Regions from separate parts of the Paenibacillus sp. 1-8 genome, predicted to be linked through region 1. Evidence: riboswitches for the same ligand, from Rfam matches in the RefSeq annotation. Region 1 holds a riboswitch; each other region holds the start of a gene.
What was found. A riboswitch is a leader RNA that binds a small molecule or an ion and turns the genes downstream of it on or off. The one in region 1 is predicted to bind cyclic di-GMP.
Positions count from the first base shown of each region.

Region 2: another riboswitch for cyclic di-GMP. It lies ahead of AC0WRU_RS05845 (glycosyl hydrolase); the one in region 1 lies ahead of AC0WRU_RS02565 (transglutaminase family protein).
Region 3: another riboswitch for cyclic di-GMP. It lies ahead of AC0WRU_RS12930 (non-ribosomal peptide synthetase); the one in region 1 lies ahead of AC0WRU_RS02565 (transglutaminase family protein).

Region 1 covers NZ_CM149995.1:551,472-556,660, reverse strand. The annotation lists gene AC0WRU_RS02575 (DUF2089 family protein) at 1-21, opposite strand, end outside; gene AC0WRU_RS02570 (AraC family transcriptional regulator) at 896-1,783, shown strand; cyclic di-GMP riboswitch class I at 1,883-1,964, shown strand; cyclic di-GMP riboswitch class I at 2,007-2,088, shown strand; gene AC0WRU_RS02565 (transglutaminase family protein) at 2,102-2,908, shown strand; gene AC0WRU_RS02560 (class D sortase) at 3,206-3,832, shown strand; gene AC0WRU_RS02555 (collagen binding domain-containing protein) at 4,048-5,189, shown strand, end outside.
Region 2 covers NZ_CM149995.1:1,261,886-1,267,074, forward strand. The annotation lists gene AC0WRU_RS05840 (sugar phosphate nucleotidyltransferase) at 16-1,392, shown strand; cyclic di-GMP riboswitch class I at 1,545-1,625, shown strand; gene AC0WRU_RS05845 (glycosyl hydrolase) at 1,606-3,231, shown strand; gene AC0WRU_RS05850 (hypothetical protein) at 3,281-5,189, shown strand, end outside.
Region 3 covers NZ_CM149995.1:2,858,065-2,863,253, forward strand. The annotation lists gene AC0WRU_RS12930 (non-ribosomal peptide synthetase) at 1-2,202, opposite strand, end outside; cyclic di-GMP riboswitch class I at 2,314-2,403, opposite strand; gene AC0WRU_RS12935 (aldo/keto reductase) at 2,968-3,978, opposite strand; gene AC0WRU_RS12940 (type IA DNA topoisomerase) at 4,339-5,189, opposite strand, start outside.

The DNA of each region.
Region 1 (5,189 bases):
AGGGATAATTCTAATTGTCATAAAAACCCCCTACGTGGTATTTCTTTTATAATATTATGTTATTCTTTAATTATGTTAAAGTTAATACTTATTATTTGTTTTAATTATATTTAGGAAACGAGTAAAAAAACAACGTATGAACATAGACTGTCCCGTGTCAACGGAAACAAATCGTCTTTCGAGGGGCACAGATAAGAAAAAGTTGATGCAAACGTATACGTTTGTGAGGATGTTTTTTTGATGGGAAATTGAATGATAATGACTATTTATGCGAGCTTGCTAAAACGAACGCATTGGAGCACTCTCGACAACTTCAACTTCTAGGTTTATTTTCCCTAAAGTAGTTTATATAACGAATACAAAATGCGCAATCAAGTGGGCTCACTTATTGCGTAATTTTGTATGCACATATTCGCATTTATCTCTCTTTTGGATCTACATGTTCGTGAACAACATCACAACATTGGACCCAATCTAATTTTCTTCATGATAAGCCTAATGAACTATTTCGCTAGAACAAAGACCCATTTTTTTCAAAACAAAAGGATATGCGCGTCGGAAGGTGGAATGGGCATAGAATACCTTTAGCATCCTTTCCTGGATTTTATTCCAGAAATGAATTGAACCCATGGCATCTCCAAATTTTTTCAAGATGATTTAACTTTTTCGTATGGATGAATGAGTTAAAAATATGGAGGAAACGAGGCTGTTTTCACCATAATAGTACACCTGAATTCGAATGGAAAATAATTCAAAATATTATTCGCTACATGCATTTATGTGATGTGATAAAATAAACCGTATTCATAGGAAATCATGTGTAAACCACCATATTGTTTTGTTAAACAAACAGTGATTAGCTTGATAAATTTGCTCTTTTGTAAAGGAATTGAATATGACAACAGACCAAAAAAACAACAGGAATGGGACCCCTTGGAGCAGCGATCCAGTCGTCATTGCACGTACTCCCTCCGCTTTTGCCAAGCAATCCCTTTTTTATATACAGGAAATAGGTTATTTCAAAAAAACATCTGCTTATGCCATGGAACGGAAGGAACTCACCTCGTTTCTGCTCGTTTTTACGTTATCAGGACAAGGGGAATTACTGTACCGGGAGAAAAAATACATATTGAAGCCTCATGATATGTTTTTCGTTAGTTGTGAGGAATACGTACAGTACAGCACCGCTGGTCATGAAGCATGGGAGTTTATCAGTGTACATGTGTACGGCAATCTGATCGACAATTTCTACGAACAATTTGCCAAGCAAAACAAGCCTGTAATATCACTCAACGATCCATGCACCATATCGGACAAGCTGCGTTCCCTGTTATACGTACAATCTGACAGAAGCTTCTCTGCTGAGTTGCTTACATCCAGACTCATCGGTGAGTTGCTGACGTATATTTTGCAGCACCCTTACGATCATCCGTATGTAAACCAGGATACGATCACCGAGATACGCAAGGTTCAGCAATATTTGGATCGATCCTACAGTGAGCGAATTACGCTGGATTCGCTGGCAGACATGTTTGAGTTAAACAAATTTAATCTCGCTAAAAACTTCAAGAAACAGATCGGATTTTCTCCTATCGATTATCTCATTAATGTCCGCATCACAGCGGCTCAAGGCTGGCTTAAAACCAGTGACGAATCCATTGTGGATATCGCACGGTTTGTAGGGATTCCCAATACCAGCCATTTTATCAACCTATTCAAGGAACATGTCGGAGAAACCCCACATTCCTTCCGCAAAAAATGGGGAAATCGTGCAAAACTATAAACTCATCTATCGGATGACTTTGTCGAAAAACAGAGAAAATCTGAGATTGTGCTTGCCTGATCGGAAGCCTAACTGATAGAATGATAGATATAGACTGTTCAGGATAAATGGCAAACCTGTCGAAAGGCAGGGACGCAAAGCTACAGGGCCTTCTTTTTTAAGATGGTAGCCAGCTACCGGTTGGAGAGGCTTTTTGTCGTGTCTTTTTTTCCTGAAAAACTTTATACGATAATAGCAAACCTGTCGAAAGGCAGGGACGCAAAGCTATAGGGCCTTCTTTTTAAGATGGCAGCCTGGCCGCCGAAAGGAAGTTTTTCTATGAGGAAAATGTCGTCTTTTTTACTAATTTTAGTATTTTTATTATCCATCCCCCTACATACGACAGCATTTGCTGCCGAAAGTCAGGCATGGCTGAATCAAAACAACGTAAACCACGGTATTGTTAATATACGTTATCCTGTCAAGTCCAATGTCAAAACCAAGATCGTAATTACCAAGGATGCGGAGAAATACTCTTATTATCTGAATTCGAGCAAACCTGAGGAAGCATTCGCTCTTCAAATGGGCAATGGCAATTATAACATTCGTTTATTGGAACAGCTAACTGGCAATCAGTATAAAGTGATAGGTGAAGAAACGGTCCAGTTAAATTTGAATGACAGTAAAACCATATACCTCAATTCTATTCAAAATATTGACTGGAGCGATACGAATCAGGCGATTCGGAAAGCCAAGGAATTAACCAAGGGTGCAACGACAGATGATGAAAAGGTGAAACGTATTTACGAGTATGTCATTAGTCATATTAAATACGATTCCAACCAACCTTTTTCCTTATCACCCGACTATCTTCCACAAATTGATCGTACACTAGTTTCGCAAAAAGATATTTGCTATGGATACGCTTCACTGTTCGCCGCCATGCTTCGAAGTGTGGATGTTCCAACGAAACTGGTTATGGGCGAATCCTCCTATGTGAATACCTACCACGCTTGGAATGAAGTCAATATCAACAATCAATGGGTTATCGTTGACACTACAGTAGATGCCGCTCTAAAAAGCGGTAAACAGAAGTTTGCAATGGCCAAAGAACCCTCCAAATACACAAAAACAAAGCAATATTAATTTTTTTTTAGAAAGCCCTGATCACTGCGATCAGGGCTTTTTTCTATTCTTGTTGAGAAATTGTTGAGATAAGGAAGGTATTGTATACCTAGTCAGTCATTTAAAACCTACCGTGTTGAATATACTAATTTGACTGGGCCATTAATGTGAAGGCTGTGGATGATGTAAACCCGGTATTAGATAGCATTGTGCCTGAATCTACACCTGCACCCTTTCTCAGACTACACTAAATGGAAAGGGAGGATTTTTAAAATCAGTATGTGATACACCTTACATAAGTTAGGGAGGTTTTTTAGATTGCGTAAGCTATCATACTTGTTCATCGCCTTGGGAATACTCATTATTTTGTTTCCTAAAGCCAATGAATGGAACGAAGATCGGAAGCAGAGCGAGCTTTTGAAAGAGGCAGAAGTACTGAACCCTAGCATTATCGACGGCTATAAGCGCTTGTCCAGCAAGCTTGGAGATAACACGGGCATCGAAACCACACGAGGTCCTTCGGTACCCGCAAATGAACCAGACCCTAAGCAACTCCCCATTGCCACCATTAGCATTAATCGTATTGATTTGAAGCTTCCTGTGCTGGAGGGTGCAACTTGGGATAATATGAAGCACGCATCTGTACACATGTCGGAAACGGCAGCTCTGGGTCAGACAGGAAACGCCGCCATAGCAGCCCACCGTGCGCGTACAGCAGGACGTTTATTTAATCGGCTGAACGAGGTAAAGATTGGAGATAAAATCATTATTAATACCAAGGGTGAACAATATAGTTATACAGTCTATAAAATTTCGATTGTCGATCCTACAGACGTCTCCGTTCTGAAAAGCTTTGAAAATCAAAAGCTGCTCACATTAATTACATGTGACCCTCTTGTAAATCCGACACATCGCCTCATTGTTCAGGCCCGACAAAGCACCTAAAGCTGGATCTGTTCGCCATATCCGAACACCCTTGCTGCTCAGATTTACTTAATTTGCAGCGTTAGGGGTTATCTCTATTTCATTGGACAGACTCTTAGTCCGTTGAATATATTACTTCCGGGAAAGAAGGAGGGATGCTATAAACGCCCCGACATGAATACAATATACAGTAATCTTTATACAGTAATCTTTAGACAAGGAGACTTAAATAGAGTATGAGAAAAAAATGGAATGTAATGATTATTGCATTATTACTCACAATACAAAGCTTTTTTGGTATCACACAGGCTTATGCTCAAATTCCTGCCCCGGATCAGCCGGAGATTGCCGGAACCGAGGCAGGGCGAACCGTTACAAATGATGTATATGATATCGTAGTACCCGAAACAGAACCAGTCATAGAACCAGAACAACAGAAGCCTCCTTCCCTACCAGCTCCTGTTGTTCAGGCAGCGGCCGCCACAAATTCTGAAGAAGCTGCTCAAGCAAGTATTTTAACGAAACTTACCCTGACCGATGCGACTGGTCAAGTAATTGATGCGGTATACAATCCCGATAGTCGCTTGGACATTGACGATGCAGTCCATCTCATTTATGACTGGGAGCTTCCCAACAATACGTACAAAGCCGGAGACACTTTTACCTTTCAATTGCCCGAGCAATTTGTAATCTACACAGATATCTCCTCTCCTTTGGTTACGACAGATGGAAATGTTGGCCATTTCACAGTAGACCGCCAAGGCAAAGTGGTCATGACTTTTAACGATTACGTGGAGAGCCGTTCCAATGTCAGCGGAAAACTGGAGGTTAAGACCGAGTTCAGCAAGCAAATAGAAAAAGGCAGTACAGAGGTCATTATCGCCATCCCGATCAAGGGGGGCGTACAAACAGCAGTCGTAAATATCAAGCCTGCGGCAGGCTCTTCCTTGGATAAGCAAGGGAAAGCCAATGGAACCCATCAGATTGATTGGACGATTGACGTAAATAAACAATTGGATACGGTTCAACATGCTGTAGTCACCGACCCGACTCCCCAAGGATTGGAGCTGGTAAGGGATTCTATTCGGTTATACCATTTACAAATCAACGTGGATGGTTCAACCTTGCTGCGTGATCCGGTGGATAAGGATACGTATACGCTGGAAGCCGATTCGGCTGGTACCGGCTTCATCATCCGTTTTAAAGATGGAAACATCAGCAGCGCATACCGAATCCAATACTCCACTAACATCACCAGCGAAGAATCTCGTTTTTCCAACACAGCCACTTTTTCAGGCAACAATACGAAAGACGCTTCTGCAACAGCTACAGTAACCGTTCAACGCGGCGAATTTTTGTCCAAAAAGATGGAGCAATA
Region 2 (5,189 bases), 710 kb from region 1:
AGGAAGTGGAGAGTTATGAAGCTCGTACTTTTGTCTGGTGGTTCCGGTAAAAGATTATGGCCTTTGTCCAACGATTCCCGTTCCAAACAATTTTTGAAGGTGCTGGAGAGTCCGGAGGGGAATTCGGAATCCATGGTGCAACGGGTGTGGAGACAACTGGGGGATAACGGCTTGTCTGAATCCTCGTTCATTGCAACAGGGAGAGCGCAGGTCGAAATGATTCAGAGTCAGGTTGGGCAGGATACGCGCATCATTGTTGAGCCGGAACGAAGAGATACCTTTCCCGCCATTGCGTTGACAGCGACCTATCTATATTCCATCGCTGGTGTTTCGCCCGATGAAATTGTTGCTATATTGCCGGTAGACCCCTATGTAGAGGATGCTTTCTTTGCTACCGTCGCCCAGTTGGAGCATACTCTCCAGGAGAGTGAAGGCAAGCTTGCGTTAATCGGGGTTGTCCCTTCTTATCCTTCTGAGAAATACGGTTACATTATACCGAAAAACGATGCCACACAAGGTAGCACAGGCTACCGTGAAGTGAGCCATTTTCAAGAGAAACCCGACCGGGAGCAGGCGGAGCGTCTGATTGAACGCAATGCTCTATGGAACTGCGGGGTTTTTGCATTCAAATTAGGTTATTTGCTTGATATCTTGGCATCCAAAGGATTGCCGCTGAACTATGAAGAAATGCAAAAGCAATATTCTTCTCTGGAAAAAATCAGCTTTGACTACGCGGTAGTCGAGAAGGAGAAGGATATCGTTGTTCTTCCGTATGATGGCTTCTGGAAGGACTTGGGTACCTGGAACACCTTGACGGAAGAAATGTCCCATCAGCAAGTGGGCAGAGGTGTAGTAACAGAGGATTGTGTCAATACGAGCCTCATCAATGAACTGGACATTCCCGTGGCGATTATTGGAACGAATGATCTGATCGTAGCTGCCAGCCCGGATGGCATCCTTGTGACTAATAAGGCAGAAAGTCCGCGCATCAAGGAAGTGCTCAAAGCACACAATCAGCGTCCAATGTACGAAGAGCGCCGTTGGGGGCATTATCGGGTAGTGGATTATGTGAAGTATGACGAGGGCAACGAGGTATTGACCAAGCGAATCCGTGTGCTGCAAGGAAAAAATATCAGCTACCAACTTCATTTCAAACGGAGTGAAATTTGGACCATTATTAGCGGTGAAGCGGAAATTATTTTGAATGAAAAGCTGCACAAGGTGAGGGCTGGTGATGTGGTTCGCATTCCAGAAGGGACGAAGCATAGCATTTTGGCCGTGACCGATGTGGAATTGATCGAGGTACAGACAGGTTCTGAGCTGGTCGAAGAGGATATTGTCCGCTTTTGCATGGATTGGGATGAAATTTCCCGTCACCAGTTTATTTCATAAATCTTTCGTAAAAATGAAAAAAGACTCATTTATGAAGTTTTTTAGCCCGAACTGTCGAAAATACGCAAAAATCTGTAAATTTATGAACATGACCTATTAAATTTTGGTAAAAAAAAGTCGATACTTAGGGTAAGAAGGAATCCAAACTCCTTCCACGATAAACGCAGCCCTGTTGAAAGGCAGGTACGCAAAGCTAAAGGGCCTTCCGTGAGGATGGCAGCCTGGCTACCGAAAGGAAGAGCGAGAGTGAGCCCCTATTTTACCCCTGTGAATCGATGGATACGCAGTGTACTCCCCGTTGTTATGCTTTTTTCTTTGTTGCCCGTCGGTTTTGGTGAATCTCTGTCCGTGGCGAATGCTGCCACATTACAGCCTGTTAATTCGGACGCTTCTGCTGAGACCCGTGAACTATACAGCTATTTGATCAGCATCTCGGGGAAAAAAATGGTCACGGGTCAACATGATTATTTGGAAAGTCCGGATGAATTAAGCAACAAGGTCCAAAAAATCAGTCAGGCGTATGCTGGTGTACATGGCTACGAGATGGGAGCCATCTCCGGCCAGTCCGCCGCTACGGAGGCAGCACAACGTAAAAATGTCGTCGATAGCGCCATACGTTGGAGTAGAGCTGGCGGCATGGTTACGATGACTTATCATGAACCGTTGCCGGGTAAGCCACTGACTTGGGCCAATGTGCAGGCGAAAGTAAGCCAGGCGGAGTTCAACAAATACGTGACGCCGGGTACTACGCAGTATAATCTTCTCATTGCCGATCTGGATAAGGTCGCTGTATCGTTAAAGCAGCTTCGTGATGCGGGCGTTCCGGTATTATGGAGACCTTACCACGAGATGAACGGCGACTGGTTCTGGTGGGGAAACAAAAACAATTTCAATCAGCTATGGAATATCATGTATGACCGTTTTGTAAACACGCATCAACTGAACAATCTGCTGTGGGTATGGAGTCCGAATGCGCCTAATTCGTACACCTTCCCATATACCCCGAAATATCCGGGGGATGACAAAGTGGATATTTTGGCTGTAGACATCTACAGCAATGATTTTAAGCAAAGCCATTACGAAGAACTGCTCGGATTGGCACGGAATAAGCCGATTGCCATTGGGGAACACGGTGAGGTGCCTAGTCCCGAGGTGATGCAGGCTCAGCCTAAATGGGTGTATTCCATGACCTGGGGCAAGATGCTGACCGAAAATAACACGACGGATCAGATTCAGGATTATATGAATGATTCGGCAAGCTTGACGCGGGATGATGTGAAAGAAGGGTTAGCTGCGATGAAACAACCTGATACGGAGCTACCGACCGTACCGGACACGGGGCCAAACGATCCAACTCCGGCTCCGCCAGTGGTAAGTAAACCAGCCCCGCCTTCCGTTCCGGATATGGTCTACGCGAACGGGGTGCGGGGTGAATATTTTAACAGCATGGATCTGGACGGCACCGCTGTTTTGGTTCGGACAGACAGTAAGCTGGATTATAACTGGCGTGCCTCCTCGCCGGATCCCAAGGTGAAGGCTGATCAGTTCTCGGTCCGCTGGACGGGCAAAATCAAGCCGCAATACAGTGAGACCTATACGTTTACCACGATATCCGATGATGGTATTCGTGTATGGATAGACGGCAAGCTGATTATTGACAGTTGGTTCAAACAAAGCTGGACTGAACGCAAGGGCAGCATTACCTTGCAAGCAGGAAAAATAGCAGATCTGAAAGTTGAATATTATGATGAAACAGGCGATGCAATGGCACGTCTGATGTGGGAAAGTCAGCATGAAGCGAAAGCGGTGATCCCCGGCAACGCTTTGTTTCTTCCTTGATATATACTCTTTCCCCGCCAAAAATTTTGAGGAGAGAGGGTGGAACACAATGATGAAAAAATGGTTGACCCAAAGGTATATAGTAGTATTGGCCGGGCTACTGGGGGTCGCAGCTATAGCGATGATCGCCTGGTTTATTCATACGCCTCCCAAGAGTGAAGAACTTCAGACGGATAAAGTAGCGGCGGCCAGCCCGATATGGAAGCTCGGTCAGCAGGATGACTCTTCAGCAGAATTTAAGGGTGTAGTCGGTAAGGACAATGTCAATATTTCTGCGGCCTCTACCGAGTCGTCTGCTAAAGGAACATCGTCAGCGATGTCCGTAGCAGGAAGTACAGCGGCTCCGGTATTGCTCAGCAGTGGAGATATTCCTCCCGGTCTAAATGCGTCCACGAATCCTGAGCTGTCACTTCAGTACAAGCTCGATCAGGTTCCTCCGAACGGGGTGATATTCCGTGTACGGATTTTGGATGCGGGCAAAGCCGTTCCTCAAATGGTTGTATTTTCAAATCATCAGTTGTCTGGCATCATTCAGATTGCCGGGGTTGCCGGCACAGGCAGTGCATATAATTTCAAAAGCAATTACGAGCTATATATACCTAAAGAGCAATTGCAAAGCGGTGTTAACGTACTCAAGCTAAAGACAGCGCGCTGCCTATACTGCTCCTCTACTGAAGATAAAAATGTGTGGTGGACTTGGGATGACTTGAGCTTGGAGACGTTAACTTCACCTGCGACCGAGCCGATACACGGTAAATATATACTGACCGGAACGAATGTCAATAATAAAGAATTTTATTATGATGAGGGTGCAGTTAAACATTTACCATATGTTCTCAAATGGCTGGGAATTGCGTATAGCGGCAATGTCATGAGAGTCACTTGTGCCAGTAATGTAAACAAGGCCTGCACAGACGTGGGAGATTACTACCAAACGTTGAAGCAGTATAATATGCAATCGTCAGCTTTGTATTTGTATACAGGCGATATCAAGCTGCAAAAAGACGGCTCCCTGCCGGAGACGGCCAAGCAGAAATTGCGCGATTATGTAAAAAAATATGGTTCATACCTACAATATTACGAAGTGGATAATGAACCTGGATTGTTTAACCGCTCGAAAGCGGTCAATTTGGCCGTAGCCAAGTGGCTGAATACGGAAGGTAAGCAATTGGCGCCGCATCTCAAAACGGTTGCGCCGGGCTGGGCCTACTGGCCGACCTATTCAACCAAGGCATGCAAAAACCAAACCGGAGGTACGCTCAAATGCGGCGATCCGGATGGATGGGAGCGGGACCCGGCACAACGTAAGCAACTGGAGGATGTCACTGACCTGACCAATGGACATGCCTATGGCGAATCGTATAACGAAGAGGGCGGAGGCAGCTTTGTTCAAAATCTGAAAACGTTCGGCGGTTCAAGTAACGGGCTGGAGAAGAAGATGCTGAATACGGAGTTTGGTACGAACGATACGCATCGGGACAACCCTGAGTACGGGTCCAGTCAGCCACAAGCAGCAGCGTTCGACCGGATTATGCGTTCGCAGATCGGTTTTGCCGATATGTTTATCCAGCATGCAGCTTTCTATAAGGACTACACGCTGTTTAAAACCGACTTTGACCTGCAAAATCACAATCCGGCGAATACGGAAATTTATCCGTTCGGACAAGGGCAGGACAGCCGTGTAAACATCATGAGACGCTTGAGTCTGGCTTATGCCACACACGGGAAACCATTGACTTATAGGGTACTGAATCCGGAGGAAACAAAGGATAGGATGGTCTATGTCCGTGCAGTGGATACCTCCAAACTGAAGCCGCTGGTTGGCAGTGGCGCCACCTCGGACAAATTGCTGGTGAATCTGGTGAATTTCGAATCCACAGCACAGACGATCCGTGTACGGGTGACGATGCCGAAGGCCGGTTTGTACACGGGTGAGCGCTTCGGAGCCGGGTCAACCT
Region 3 (5,189 bases), 2.3 Mb from region 1:
TTTGGTAATCGCTGATCCGCCTGTCACCAGTTTTTTCAGCGTCGGCAGCCTGTCCGGCTCAATCCCTGCCAGATAGGTAGGCGGCAGCAGCGCAATCGTAATTTGGTTTTCGTTCATGAAGCGTGCAAATTCATTCAGATTATTAATAATATCCCGCGAAACCAGATACAGCGTTCCACCTCCCAGCAAAATCGTGAACATTTCCCAAACCGAGGCATCAAACGAACTGCTGGCAAATTGCAGCATCCGGTCCGATCCATCCACGCCCCATTGTTCCTGGAAGAAATGCTGGAGGTTGATGATTCCCCGGTGTTCTACCATGACCCCTTTGGGTTTCCCCGTAGATCCCGAGGTATAAATGATATAAGCCAAATCCTCCGGATTGTTAACTGGCTCCGGATTGGCACGGTCTAGCTCTATATACCTCAGGCTTGCGTCATCCAAGTCCATGATGGCCCCGTGATAGGTGAGCTTGTCCCGGAGATGCTTTTGCGTCAGTACAATGGACGCGCCGCTGTCCTCCAGCATGTAGTGAATCCGTTCCTCCGGATAATTCGGATCTATCGGCAGGTAGGCTCCGCCCGCTTTGAGTGTTCCCAGGATGCCTATGACCATTTCCATGGAACGCTCCGCCATGATGGCGATGATATCGTTCGGCTTCACTCCACGCTCTCTCAAGACAATGGCCAGCCGATTCACCTGCTCGTTCAGCTCCCGGTAGGTCAGCGTTTGTTCTCCCCAGACCAAAGCCAGATGATCTGCTCTTTGCTTCGCTCGTTCCTCAAACAACCCGTGGATCGTTTGATCCTTCGGATATTCCGCCTCCGTATGGTTAAGACCGCGAACTAGCGTACTCCTTTCTTCCTCTGGCACGATTTCGATTTGCGAAATAAGAGTTTCACTTTGCTCCATGACTTGAGCAAATAAATATTCAAAGTGGGAGATAACGTTCTCAATGGGGATGAATCTTTCAAAAGCCTGTATCTGATAGTCAAAATTAACGGCTACATCCGCTTCACCTTCTTGTCCCCATATCAGGAGATTGAGTGCATTTCTTTCATGATGATGCGGCATACTTACAATCCGGCTTGCTGCGCCGATCAATGCTTCTCTCGTTTCCTGTTCTTCGAAAGAAAGCGATATATCAAACAGTTTGCCTTTCTCATTGCTATTCTCGTAAACCGCCCGGTAAATTTCACCGAAAGACATTTTCTGATGACGATAGCATTGCATAAGCTCACGTTTGATGCTCTTGATCAGTTCTTTGAAGCTTATATCTTTCTCGGGGCTGATCCGCAGCGGCAGCACGTTGGCGAAATGTCCCATAGTCTGCTTATATTTCGCTTTGCTCCGATTAAAAACCGGGACGCCGATCACCATTTCGTTCCGATTGCAAATCCTGCTGAAATATAGGAACAGTATGCCTAAAAAATAATGGAACGACGAGCATCCTTCCTCCTTGCAAAATTCAATCATTTGATTGTATAACGCCTTGGTTATAGTTAAGGTTCGCCGATCACTCCAAACGGAATCGCCGTCACCATCATCGATATCCATGCCTCTGCTCAACAGAGGCTCGGGAATGGTCAGATATTTGTTCTGCCAGAACGCCCTGTCTTTTAAAAAGGCCGGAGAATTCAGATAATTCTGATTATCGGAAATAAAATCGGCATAGGAATAGACCGTTCTGTTCATTTCGCCATTTCCTTGCGCCAATTTATTGTAATTGTCAAACATTTGACTGATTAAGAGAGCAAATCCCCATCCATCGATCACCAAATGATGAACTTTAAGTAAAATGAAGTATGTGTTCGGGGCACCTTTCAACAAAACAAATTGAAAATAGAAGTCCTCTGGTTGAAAAGGCTTTAAAAATTCCTTCTTCATCCAATTGATGCAAAAAGAGTTTGGGTTTTCCTTCACCGAGAAATCATGAAACGGAACTTCATAGTCAGCTTCCGGCAAAAATGTTAAATAAGGCTCTCCCTTTTTATCGATAAAACGGGCACTGAGGGAATCATTTTGCCTGATTAATAACTGCATGGACTGCCTAATAATAGCCGTATTTAGGTTTCCTTTAACCTCAACATACCCACCGATATTGTAAATGGGCTTCGCTGGGTACATGCACTGTTCGAACCATATATCTTTCTGATAGGAACTTAACGGATACTCCTTGACACTTATTACGCTCGTTTGCATAAAATTACCTCCTATTGTTAATCATTTCATGCGTTCTACTCCTACAAATAAAAGAAGCCTGTTCCCATATATAAAAGCACAGGAACAGACAGCAGACTTCGCCCGGTTTCCTTCGGCAACCTGGCAATCATGGCTGTTTAATCCAGCTTTAGACCCATGGCTTTGTGTCCACCACTTTCGAGGTGTTTACGATTAACGGGAAATACATTCGTATATTTTTACATCTTTTGAGCATGCTCTTATGCTTCTTCCTCCTGCATTCGGTAGGAGCTGACCTTGAGTTCTCAAAACATTTACCTTGATATAGTTTTACAATACGTTGTTAGCTGCTGATTAAAACACATCAGCAAGCCACTAAATTCCTGTCATCCGACAACTCCAGTTCATATTACTTAATTTCTCACCCCCAAGATTCAGAGATAACAACCTGCACAACTTTAGCGGCTTAGCTTTTTTTAAAATGATGGATTTGTGATCCACCTAAAAATGACGTTTCAAAGCTTCTCTCGCATTCGATGTTTCGCCGAAAATAGCGACGTGAGTGTACACGGGGAGTGAAGGACAGTTGGAGTGCAACTTCGGAAGAGTAAAACGTGCTTTTTCCAACATTTTTAAGAGAAAGCCAAAATCAAACCAGGAAAACAAGAGGGAACCCCCTCTCCAACTGATTAAGAGCAAGTAAGCTTACTGCGGAGGATATATCCAAGGTCTAGTCACAAAGCGTAGCACCCCGAAGAACGGAATATTCCACTATTTGAGCCATGATCACTTTGATCTCAGCACTTGGTTGGAAACGTGGCTGACCATCTCAATCTCACCGACTGTCAAGGTAAACTGCATCGCCTTCACATTTTCCACGGCATGATGTACTTTTGAAGCCCCAGGTATCGCAAATACATTCTCTCCGTGAGCGTTAATCAGCCAATTCAGGGCAATCTGCGTTGGCGTCACGTTATATTGTTGAGCCAGCTGTTCCAATGTTTCAATCAGTGGCTTCGATCTCCGCAGCCCCGAATCCCGGAATGCCGCCGTCCACTTGCGCGGACCCTTGATCGACTTGACCAGAGAAGGATTTTTATGGAATTTCCCACTTAAGATCCCCTGCATTAGCGGAGAGTATGCGATGATCGCCACGCCGAGTTCTTTGGCCGTGTCCAGAATTCCGTTCTGTTCGATTCTCCGGTCGAGTAGGCTGTATTTCACTTGATTCGAAACTAGGCGAAGGCCGTGTTCTTGCAGCACACGATCGGCTTCACGTATTTGTTGCGCGGAAAAGTTGCTTACGCCCACATATTTAATCTTTCCTTGCGCAACCAGTTTAGCCATCGCATTCATCACGGCGCCAACCGAAGCAAAGGAGTAAGGCGAATGCACCTGGTAGAGGTGAATCGTCCGTTGATCCAAATGGCGAATACGTTCATCAATCGTTGCTGTGATACTGCCTGCGGTCCGAAAGGCAGGCCACCATTTCGTAGCGATATTCGCCTGTTCCGCGAGCAGTCCTCCGATCTCATTCAGCGTGCCGGCCAGTAGCTGCTCAGACTGTCCGCCACCGTATGCTTCGGCGGTATCAAACCAATTAACTCCACCTTCTAAACTGGTCTGAACGATTTGCCGTATATCCTCCCGCCGCAGCACTGGCCAGAATTTCCCGACTATCCCTTTTCCATTGCTGAACTGCCAACACCCAAGCCCCAGCGGTGACAGCTTTAAATCCGAGTTGCCCAGCTTGCGTAATTGCAGTGAGCCTGCCACATTTACCGTTTTCTCTTCCACGATCCTTCCATCATCTCCCGTAAAAAAGTTTTCATGTGAAACGATTGCCTTCACGTTTTAAAGCACATAACACAACTTTTCTTCCTGATTTGCACAGTCCGCTTTGGGAAGTTTTTTGAACGCTATGCATAGAGTCTGCTTTATAAACTACCTAAAAAAACACTCTTGCATAACCCTTATTTGTTTTATCGGTTGGAAGCTTACAAATGTTTAATAAAATGTTATAGAATCATCTCTTATGGGGAATTTTGGTGTACGAAACATAAAAAAGATGACTCCTGATGAATTCAGAAATCATCTGATGGCAGCTAGAAAAGGCCTTCTTTTTTAAGCTGTCGAAAATCATACTCTGTACCTGTATCAGTTTTCCTCACGAACGCTAAGTTGCCCTGTACCTGCTTCATTCAGAACAATTCTTGCTTTGACGGTCGAACCATCCTTGCGTTTAAAAGATAACAACTGTGTCTGTCCCTTCGTCAACAGAGACTTGAGCATCGTTTCCGTAATCTGCTTGCCAGCATATTCCTTCCAGACGACGAAGCCGCAGCCTTGCTTGTAGTGGCTGCATCCATATCCTTTGCGGCCTTCGATAATGCTCCCGCCGCAATTCGACCGCGGGCAGTTGCCTAAAGTCTGCCTTTGGCCCGGCGAAGTGCCCGACGGCTCGGCGGACGAAGCTCGCGCTGCCCTCACGCCAGAGCTGCTTGCGCCTGCACTACGGGCGGCTACCTTACTACCCGAGCGTCTGCCTCTTGCTTCCTCACCAAATGCGTTTGCTGGAGCCGGTGGTTGCTGCCTCACCTTGTCAATGATGGATAAGGTAAACTTTTTAACGTTATCCATAAACTTTTCCTGGGCAGCTTCCCCCTTGGAAATTTGATGCAAACGGCGTTCCCATTGACCTGTCATTTCCGGCGAGGCAAGCAGGTCAACCCCCGCATGACGAATCAGGTCAATAGCCATTTTACCCTTATCCGTAATGAGGATCTTTTTACCCTTCATTTCAATGTAGCCAACCTTCTTCAACCGTTCAATCGTGGCAGCACGTGTCGCCGGCGTACCCAATCCCGCATCCTTCATAACCTCGCGCAGTTCCTCGTTCTCCATCTGCTTGCCTGCGCTTTCCATGGCTTTAAGCAACGTGCCCTCAGTGTAGCTTTTAGGCGGCTGCGTGGCTTTCTCTTTCATCTCGGCACGAGTGCAATCCACCG